One region of the Hoeflea sp. 108 genome, then DNA from elsewhere that is predicted to be linked to it. Evidence: predicted binding sites of a transcription regulator. Region 1 holds the regulator's gene; each other region holds the start of a gene.
The links. Region 1 encodes LexA, which represses DNA repair genes until DNA is damaged. Its sites were predicted from a motif close to TGTTCNNNNTGTGTTCNG; they were not measured.
Positions count from the first base shown of each region.

Region 2: the regulator LexA is predicted to act here: its motif matches at 2,143-2,160, upstream of B015_RS0105980 (PA0069 family radical SAM protein).
Region 3: the regulator LexA is predicted to act here: its motif matches at 1,870-1,887, upstream of B015_RS0124635 (metallopeptidase family protein).

Region 1 covers NZ_KB890024.1:2,597,604-2,600,874, reverse strand. Annotated here, with positions in the region: gene B015_RS0112780 (ComEC/Rec2 family competence protein) at 1-824, shown strand, start outside; gene lexA (transcriptional repressor LexA) at 999-1,715, opposite strand; gene glp (gephyrin-like molybdotransferase Glp) at 1,823-3,028, opposite strand; gene moaC (cyclic pyranopterin monophosphate synthase MoaC) at 3,029-3,271, opposite strand, start outside.
Region 2 covers NZ_KB890024.1:1,211,898-1,215,168, forward strand. Annotated here, with positions in the region: gene B015_RS0105975 (ribonuclease HII) at 144-794, opposite strand; gene B015_RS0105980 (PA0069 family radical SAM protein) at 918-2,072, opposite strand; gene B015_RS0105985 (glycosyltransferase) at 2,218-2,727, shown strand; gene moaB (molybdenum cofactor biosynthesis protein B) at 2,729-3,271, opposite strand, start outside.
Region 3 covers NZ_KB890024.1:4,951,478-4,954,748, reverse strand. Annotated here, with positions in the region: gene B015_RS0124650 (FAD-binding oxidoreductase) at 1-66, opposite strand, end outside; gene B015_RS0124645 (CoA ester lyase) at 163-1,053, shown strand; gene B015_RS0124640 (DUF1737 domain-containing protein) at 1,068-1,274, shown strand; gene B015_RS0124635 (metallopeptidase family protein) at 1,293-1,715, opposite strand; gene B015_RS33950 (hypothetical protein) at 1,910-2,896, shown strand; gene B015_RS0124625 (DNA polymerase Y family protein) at 2,838-3,271, shown strand, end outside.

The DNA of each region.
Region 1 (3,271 bases):
TGGACGCCGTCGGGCTGGTATCGACCTGGTCGGTCGTGCTGGTGACAATAGCCCTTGTCGTCGCTGCGACGGCGACGACCTGGCTGCGCCTTGCCGCAGTGCCATTCGTCGTGGCCGGCGTGCTCGTCATCGGCGTCGCGCCGTCGCCGGATGTGCTCGTGGCCGAAGATGGACGCCTCGTCGGCGTCGCCACCGACGATGGCAAGCTCGCGGTCAACAGGCCAAGGCCAAACCAGTTCACGTCAGACAACTGGATGCGGGCGTTGGCGGTGGAAGAGCTTAGCAAGCCGTCGCAGGATGCAGAGAAGACCAGAGGGACCGCAGCTCCGGCGGCCGATGGCCCACGCTTTGGGGCCGCGCCGCAGAGCCTTCCTGCGAATGGTCGGGCCAAAGGCCTTGCGCCAGCTGAGGACGCCGTCAAAACCGTCGCCGGCGCAAGTGCCTTCCACTGCTCCGCGGGTTTGTGCACGCTTCGACATCAATCCGGCGCGACGGTTGTCCACGCGTCCAATGCTGCTGCGGCGTGGCAAGTCTGCCGAACGGCTGCACTCGTCGTCATCGACGATGCGACTGCTGGAGATGTCTGTGGCGGGCAGGTCGCAACCGTAGTGACCAAGCGCGATCTGGCGCGTCTGGGCAGCGCCGCGGTCTATCTGACGCCAGTCGTGGCGGGCGGCGCGTCGGTGCTATCGGTCGAATATGCCATCACCGAGCCCTACCGGCCATGGCATGCGCACCGCCAATTTTCCCGCGAGGCGAGGGGACTTGCACCCAATCGCCAAGAGGCGGTGAGAAAACAGCCAGACAACGCGACGACCGAATAGCCCACCGCAGGCAAGCGTGCCATATGCGGCAAGCTCGAAACTGCGGTCTATACGGCCTCGAAGCATCTCAAGACTACCATCGCCATTTCCGCTCTCCTCGGATTGCGGCCACGCTCAATGTCTTTGCTCTTACACAACTTGAGACGGAAAACGCTTCGTCTTCTGGGAGTTGCCCTAGTAGCGGCGGATCAGCCCGACGAGCTTGCCCTGCACCTTGACCCTGTCTGGCCCGAAGATGCGGGTCTCATAGGCGGGATTGGCTGCCTCCAGAGCGATCGAGGCGCCCTTGCGGCGGAAACGTTTCAGCGTCGCCTCCTCGTCGTCGACGAGGGCCACGACGATCTCGCCGGGGCTCGCGGTACTGGCATTCCGGATGATGACAGTGTCGCCGTCGAAAATGCCGGCCTCGATCATCGAGTCGCCTTTGACCTCAAGCGCATAGTGCTCGCCGCCCATGATCATGTCTGGCGGCACCGAAATGGTGTGTGTCCGGTGCTGGATCGCGTCGATCGGCACACCCGCAGCGATCCGTCCCATGACTGGAATGGCAATGGCGGACACGGCATCGTCGTCGTTGCTTGCAGCGGCCGGGCGCGACGGCTCGGGCTTGCGGCCAAGCGACCCTTCGATGACGCTTGGCGAGAACTTCCTGGCAGCGTTGAGACCGGGCGCAATCGAGTCGGGCAGGCGCAGCACTTCGAGCGCTCGTGCCCTGTTGGGCAGGCGGCGGATGAAGCCGCGTTCCTCGAGTGCGGTGATCAGGCGATGGATGCCGGACTTGGAGGCGAGGTCGAGCGCTTCCTTCATTTCATCGAAGGATGGAGGGATGCCCGCCTCCTTCAACCGCTCATGGATGAACAGCAGAAGCTCATGTTGTTTGCGCGTCAGCATCGCCGCCCCCAAGGAATCGCGAGAAAAACAAACCCGGAACAAACACTATCTGTTCCAGTTGTGTTCCGCAACTGTTTAAATTTCGTGAAGGTTATCGGCGGGATTGTTCAGCGCAGCATCAGCACGCGGCAGGCACTGCCGGATTCGGCCGGTTCCGCAAAGGGGCCGCGGATAACAGCGCAATTGGCGTCGGCCAGCGTCCGGAGCATGGACGAATCCTGCACCGTAAACGGCGTGACGACGAGCCCATCAAGGGTCTGGCGTGCGACAGCGCGGACAAAATCCTGACGCAGATCGTTGGCCGGCATCGGCGTATCGAGCACACCGTCCCTGATGTCGGCGACGTGAGAGCGTCCGCCCAATTTTGCCAGCAGCGGCTTCAGGAAGATGTGCGAGCAGATGAGGCTCGCGACCGGATTGCCGGGCAGGCCGACGCAGCGCGTCGCGCCGAGGCGACCAAACATCAGCGGTTTGCCGGGGCGCATGGCGATCTTCCAGAACGAAAGATCCATGCCGAGGCCGGTTAACACGCGATGCACTAGGTCGTGGTCGCCGACGGACGCACCGCCCAGTGTGACGATGACATCGGCCTTGGCGTCGAGTGCTTTCTGGACCAACCCCGAGATGGCGTCCGTGCTGTCGGCGGCTATGCCGAGGTCGAGCACACGAGCGCCGATCGAGCGGGCAATTGCAGCGACGCCATAGGCGTTGGACGAGATGATCTGGTCGGGGCCGGGCGTGCTACCCGGCAGCAGAAGCTCGTCGCCGGTGGCGATGATCGCGACCAGTGGTGCGCGCACCACCTGGACGTCGGGGTGATTGGCGGAGGCGATCAGCGAGAGGGCTGCCGGATCGAGCAGGCGGCCGGCGTCGAGGATGAGGTCGCCTTCGCTGAAATCGAGGCCGCTGAGGCGAATGTTGCGGCCGGGATCTGTCGGTTCCAGCACTTCGACCGCACCATTGCCGAGATCACGCGCGTTTTCCTGGATCACCACGGTGTCCGCCCCCGCGGGAACCGGCGCTCCGGTGAAGATGCGCACTGCCTGTCCCGTACTGACGGTCCCGGTGAATTGTCGTCCCGCCGGGGCCTGGCCGATGACTGAAAGTTTCGCCGGAAGCGTGGCGATGTCTGCTGCCCTGACAGCATAGCCGTCCATGGCGGAGGCGTCGAAAGGCGGCTGGGTGCGCAAGGCGTACAGCGGTGCCGCCAGAACGCGGTCGGCTGCCTCGTGCAGGGTAACCCGATCCGTGCCGGTGGGTGCGGCACCTTCAAGCAGGCGTTCGAGAGCCTCGGTGACCGGCAGCAGTGCCATCTATTCTGTCGCCTTGAAGTCGCCCGACTTGCCGCCGGTCTTTTCGATCAGCCGGATGCCTGAAATCACCATGCCGCGGTCGGCCGCCTTGGCCATGTCGTAGATGGTCAGGCAGGCAACTGAGGCAGCCGTCAGCGCCTCCATCTCGACGCCGGTCTTGCCGGTGACGCGCGCAAGTGCGGTCACGCGCAGGCCGGGCAGGGTCTCGTCCGGCTCGATCTCAACCGTCACCTTGGTCAGCAG
Region 2 (3,271 bases), 1.4 Mb from region 1:
AGCCGCTGGAATTTCCGGCGGCTTTTTTGTTGGAGGAAACAATGAGCCGCCCTGCGGTCGCACCGGGGAAGTGTCACCAGCGATGAGACTGCGGCCCCGGGCTTGAAAAGATCTGCGCAACGGACCGCCGGCCGCGGACGGCGTCAGTCCTTGAACGGCGCGAAGGAGACGCGGTGGATGCGGATGGATGCGCCATGTTCGACGATCGCCGCGCGATGGCGTGCGGTCGCATAGCCCATGTGGATTTCGAAGCCGTAGCGATTATCGTTGGCGCCGCAGGCCGTCATCATCCGGTCGCGGGTAACCTTGGCGACGATGGACGCTGCGGCGATCGACTGCGAGCGCTGGTCGCCCTTAACCAGCGCCTTGCAGGTGCAGGCGAGGCCGGGAGGCACGTCGCGGCCGTCGGCGAGCGCCGATTGGGCAACGACCGGCAGTCCGGCGAGCGCGCGCCGCATGGCCTCGAGGCTGGCCTTGCGGATGTCGCTGCGGTCGATGCTGTCGGCCGAGACCGACGCCACTGCCACACCCAGCGCCTTGCTCAGGATCTCGTCGAACAATGCGTCGCGCTGGGCTGCGCTGAGACGCTTGGAATCGTCCAAGCCGGCAGGGATGTTGTCGGGGTCGAGCACGACCGCCGCAGCCACGACAGGGCCGGCGAGTGGGCCGCGCCCTGCTTCATCCATGCCGGCGCATGGCCACTGCCCGGCCTTCATCGCCTTTTGTTCGAAGGAGAAGTCGGGTTTCTCGACGATCTCGAAGAGGGGCGGAGAATCGGAACGCGGGCGAGCCATAGTGCGGCGATGCTCGCATCGGCTCCGATTCTCCGCAAGACCTTCCCGTCCGTATGGGGCGGCGGCTCGGGAAGGCACCGTCAGCTGGCCACGGGGGAGGCCGGACGGGATTCTCTTGTAGGGTCAGAGCAGCATCAACTGCTGCTGGTCTTTCGGGGCGGCCTTGAACAGGTCTGTCCTGAGCGGGGTGCGCTCGGAGTTGAGGCCAAGCCGTTTGGCGGCCATCTCGAAGCGGCGACCGATCTGCCAGGCATAGGGGCCCTTGCCGCGCATGCGCTTGCCCCATTCAGCGTCGTAGTCCTTGCCGTCGCGCATCGAGCGGATCAGCGACAGCACATGGCGATAGCTGTCGGGATAGTGGCGCAACAGCCAGTCCTTGAAGATCGGGCTGACTTCGAGCGGCAGGCGCAGGATGACGTAGCCGGCTCCGGTCGCACCGGCGGCGGCGGCCGAGTCGAGTATACGTTCGATCTCCTGGTCGGTCAGGCCGGGGATGATCGGCGCCACCATGACCGAGACGGGAATGCCGGCCTGCGACAGCTGGCGGATGGCTTCAAGCCGCCTGGTCGGTGTCGCCGCACGTGGTTCCATGGTGCGGGCAAGCAGCCGGTCCATCGTGGTGATCGACAGCGCCACCTTGGCGAGACCCTTCTCCGCCATGCGTGCCAGGATATCGATGTCCCTGGCCACGAGCGCCGACTTGGTGACGATGCCCACAGGATGGTTGCGCGCCTCCAGCACCTCGAGGACCTCGCGCATGATGCGCCAGTTCTTCTCGATCGGCTGGTAAGGATCGGTGTTGGTGCCGATGGCGATGGTGCGCGGCTGGTAGCCGTCCTTCGACAGCTCGCGGTCGAGCAGCTTTGCCGCATCGGGCTTGGCGAACAGCCGCGCCTCGAAGTCCAGTCCTGCCGACAGGCCCATGTAGCTGTGGGTTGGCCTGGCGAAGCAATAGACACAGCCGTGCTCGCAGCCGCGATAGGGATTGATCGAGCGGTCGAAGGAGATGTCGGGGGAGTCGTTGCGGGTGATGATGGTGCGCGGCTTTTCCACCTGCACTTCGGTCTTGAAAGGCGGCAGTTCTTCGATGGTGCTCCAGCCGTCGTCGAAGACATGACGCGTCGTCGGTTCGAAACGCCCGGAGGGGTTGACGCCGGAGCCACGTCCGCGCCGGCGCTCGTGATTGATGCGCAGGCCACTCTCTTCGATCATCGCGTTGGCCATTGTCGCGCCACCGCCTTTGAAAGCTGCGACATCGGCCCGTGCAATGGGTTCCATCTCATTGTCTCCCGGTGGGAATGGCCGGCCGTCGATTCGCCCGACATGAAACTATTCCTATTTCTTAAATGAGAACAAAGCAAGAACTTTGTCGTTTGCTCGACCGCGCTGGCGCATCGGCCTGCTTTCGGATATGCGGCTAGGGATGCTGAGCGTGCTGATCGAAACGCGAAACGACGAGGAAGCTCTGGCCCGGACGCTGGCGTCGCTGGTCGGCGGTGCCGTTGAGGGCGTCGTGCGCGAGGTGATCGTCTGCGATCAAGGCTCGACCGACCAGACCCACTATGTCGCCGAGCATGCCGGCTGCGTGTTCCTGGCCGAAGGTGGCATAAAGGCGGGTATCGCGCAGGCGAAGGGCGATTGGCTGCTTCTGCTCGAGCCAGGGGCGCGGCTGGCTGACGGCTGGACAGACGATGTCATGCGCCACACGGCCAAGCTGACGATGGGCGCGCGCTTCACCCGCGCGAAGGCGAGCAACAGGCCGTTGTGGCAGCGCATCACGTCGCGGCCCCGGGCGTTGGAGCAAGGGCTGGTCATCACTAGGAAGCAGGCGGCGATTCAGGCCCGCAATGGCGCGGATGCCGAGGGCATTGCACGCGGGCTGGCGATGAAGACGCTGGAAGCTGAAATCACCGTCGCTGCAGGGCGGAGATAGCTCAGGCTGACTTGGTGCCGCCGCGCCTAAGATGCTCGTCGAGGCGCGGCATGATCTCCACGAAATTGCACGGCATGTGGCGATAGTCGAGCTGCGGCTTGAGGATGCCGTCCCAGGCATCACGGCAGGCGCCGGGCGAGCCAGGCAGCACGAAGACGAAGGTGGCGTTGAGCACGCCGCCTGTGGCGCGTGACTGGATCGTCGACGTGCCGATCTTGTCGTAGGAAATGCGGTGGAAGACTTCGGAGAAGCCGTCCATGCGCTTCTCGAAGATCGGCTCCAGCGCCTCAGGCGTCACGTCGCGGCCGGTGAAGCCGGTGCCGCCTGTGGTGATGATGACGTCGATGTCCTTGTCTAACGACCATGTGGTGACGCGCTCTCGGATACTATCCTTGTCATCGGTGACGATGTCGCGTGCCCTCAGCACATGGCCCTCGGCCACGATGCGGTCGGCCAACGTCTGCCCCGACTTGTCGTCTGCGAGCGTGCGGGTGTCGGAGACGGTGAGCACGGCAATGCCGACGGGAATGAAGGCGCGGGGCTC
Region 3 (3,271 bases), 2.4 Mb from region 1:
CAGATAGTAGGCGATCGAGCTGCCGACGATCGCGCCGCCGATGATGACCACGTCGTAGCGTGCCATGAGATGATTCCGTCTGTTCGGATGGAAGAGAAAACCAGTTACGCCACTGCCCCGCAAGCTCTTGCAAGGGCCAGCGTTGCCGGGCAAGAAGACCAGATGTCACATTCTCTGCCCCGTCCGCGCCGTTCGGCGCTTTTTGTGCCGGCCACCAACGAGAAGGCCATCGCTAAGCTGCCCCAGCTTGCCTGCGACGCCGTCATCTTCGATCTCGAGGATGCCGTGCTGCCCGAGCACAAGGCAGCTGCCCGCGAGCGGCTGGCGCGCTTCTTTGCCGAGCGACCTGAAGGCGGGCGCGAATATGTGGTGCGTATCAATTCGCTTGCCAGTCCCTGGGGTGCTGACGATCTGGCGGCGGCCAGCGGCTGGGCAACGGACGGCGTGGTGCTGCCCAAGGTGGAAACGGCGCGCGATCTGCTCGAAGCCAATGACGTGCTCGACGAGGCCGATGCGCCCGATACGCTGAAGCTCTGGGCGATGATCGAGACGCCGCGGGCATTGCTCAATCTACCGGCCATATCAGAACTCGGCCGCGATCCTTCGGCCCGGCTGTCGTGCCTGATCGCCGGCCTCAACGATCTCGCCAAGGACACCGGCGTCAAGATCACGCCCGATCGTCGTTATCTCCAGCCCTGGCTGCTGCAGATGGTGCTGTGCGCCCGGGCCGGCGGCGTCGACATGCTCGACAGCGTGTCCAACGATTTCCGCGACCTCGATGCCTTTGCCCTCGAATGCGGTGAAGCCGCCGCCATGGGCTTTTCCGGCAAGAGCATTATCCACCCGGCACAGATCGGCCCGGCCAATGCGGCGTTCTCACCTTCGGACGAGGCGCTTGCCGAGGCGCGCGCGGTGGTCGATGCCTTCGCGCTTCCGGAGAATACTGCGTCAGGTGTAATCTCGCTCGGCGGCAAGATGGTCGAGCGGCTGCATCTGGCCGAGGCCGAACGGCTTCTGGCGCGGGCGACACAACTCGAAGGCCTCAGGCACTGAAGAGGGAGACTGACATGAAACTCTACCGCTTCCTCACCGGCCCCGACGACGCCACCTTCTGCCACAAGGTGACCGCAGCCCTGAACAAGGGCTGGCACCTGTTCGGCTCGCCGACCTATTCCTTCGACGCCGAAACCAAGACGATGCGCTGCGGCCAGGCGGTGGTGAAGGATGTCGACGGCGTCGAATACGACCCCGGCATCAAGCTCGGCGATTTCTGAGAGCAGGGGCGGCGAGGCTTAGTCGACCGAGGCTTCCAGCCGCTCCATGTCGTCGTCCGACAGGCCGAAATGATGGCCGATCTCGTGGATCAGCACGTGGGTGACGATGTCGCCCAGGGTTTCTTCGTTCTCGGCCCAATAGTCGAGGATGGCGCGGCGGTAGAGGGTGACGCGGTTGGGGCCTTCGCCGGTCTGCGGATTCCAGCGCTCGGCAATGCCGCGTCCCTCGAACAGGCCGAGCAGGTCGAAGGGCGTCTCCAGCGACAGGTCGTCCATGATCTCGTCGGTCGGGAACTCGGCCATCTGGATGACGACATCGCCGGTCAGCTGGCGAAATTCTTGCGGCAGGTGTGCGTAGGCTTCAAGCGCCAGGAGTTCCATTTCCTCGATCGAGGGCGAAAGCTGGTCGTGCCAGGCGCGGGTCTTGTAGATGCGGGCCATTCTTTGTCCTTTTGAGGGCATATAGCCTTTCGCCGCTTCGCTTACGAGGCCTTTGCCACGCCGGGGGTAAATTAGCCGCAAAACAGCGCGTGCCTGGAGAGGAATAAATTCTCCTTGAATCGGCTTGACTCTCCGTGGTGCCTCTGGAATCTATAGGAACATAACAGGAACAACTGATAGGAAAGCAGATCGACATGGCAACCAGCGCCGTGGCGCGGGATGTCGTTTTTGCCCTGCGCCAGAAGATAGCGAAGATAGAGGGAACGCTGCCCGAGAGGCTGGCCGCGCCTTCCGACGGCCAGCCGGTCGCGGGGCTTCTGGTCCGCCGCAACGGCCTTGCCTCGGCACGCGATTTCTTCCTGCCGACCGGCGTCGATCGCCTCGACGAAACGCTCGGCGGCGGCCTGCCCAAGGCGGCGCTGACCGAGATCCACGGAACTGAAACCCGCAATGCCGGTGCCGCCGCAGGGCTGGCGTTTTGTCTCGTCAGCCGCATGCTGAGGGAGCGGTCGCGGCCCAGGGATCTCGTCCTGTGGGTCGGCACGACCGAGGTCTTCAGGGAAGCGGGATTTCCCTACGCGCCGGGCCTGGACAGGTTCTTCGGCATTCCGGCTGAAAGCCTCCTGTTCGCCGAAGCGCCGAAGCCGGCCGATGTTCTCTGGATCGCCGAGGAAGCCGCCCGCATCGAGGAGATCGCGGCCATCGTCGTCGAGCTGCGCGGCAATCCTCGCATCGTCGACCTCACGGCGACGCGCCGCCTGCATCGCCGGGCTCAGGACAGCGGCCGCCCCGTCTTCCTGCTGCGCCAGTCGGCCGAACCGGAGCCGACGGCGGCACCCGTCCGGCTTGTCGTCTCGCCTGCGCCGGCGACGCTGCGGCAAACACTTCTTGGGCCGCTGGTCGGTTCGATCGGCGCGCCCGCCTTCGCCGTCGAGATCGGCAAGAGCCGCACGGCTCTTCCCGGCAGCTTCATTCTGGAATGGAACCCCGATGCACACACCCTCACCGAGAGAAGTCCAGAGAATCGTGTCGCTGTGGTTTCCCCATCTCGCGGCCGAACGCGTCCTCCGGCGCCGCCTGGGGCGATCCTGGCGTTCAAGCCCGCAACAGGTCAAGCCGTTGGTGATCAGCCACCGCGAGAGCAACACCCAGCGCATCGCCGGCCTCGACGCGCGGGCTGAGGCTCTCCGGCTCAAACCGGGCATGGGCATCGCCGAAGCACGCGCCATGCACCCCGACATCGACGTCGTCGAGGCCGATCCCGAGGCCGACCGCAGGCTGCTCGAAGGCTTGGCCGACTGGTGCGACCGTTACACGCCGCTTGTCGCCCTGGACGGCGTCGATGGGCTGTTCCTCGACATTTCAGGCTGCGCCCACCTGTTCGGCGGCGAAAAGGCGTTGCTCAACGATCTCATGATGCGTTTCTTCCACCAGGGTTTCGACGTCCGTGCCGGCCTTGCCTCGACCCCGGGTGCCGCCTGGGCCGCCGCCCGCTTCGCCAGTGGCCAGATCCTTGCTCCGGGCAACGAGCGCAATTTCCTCATCCGCCTGCCGCT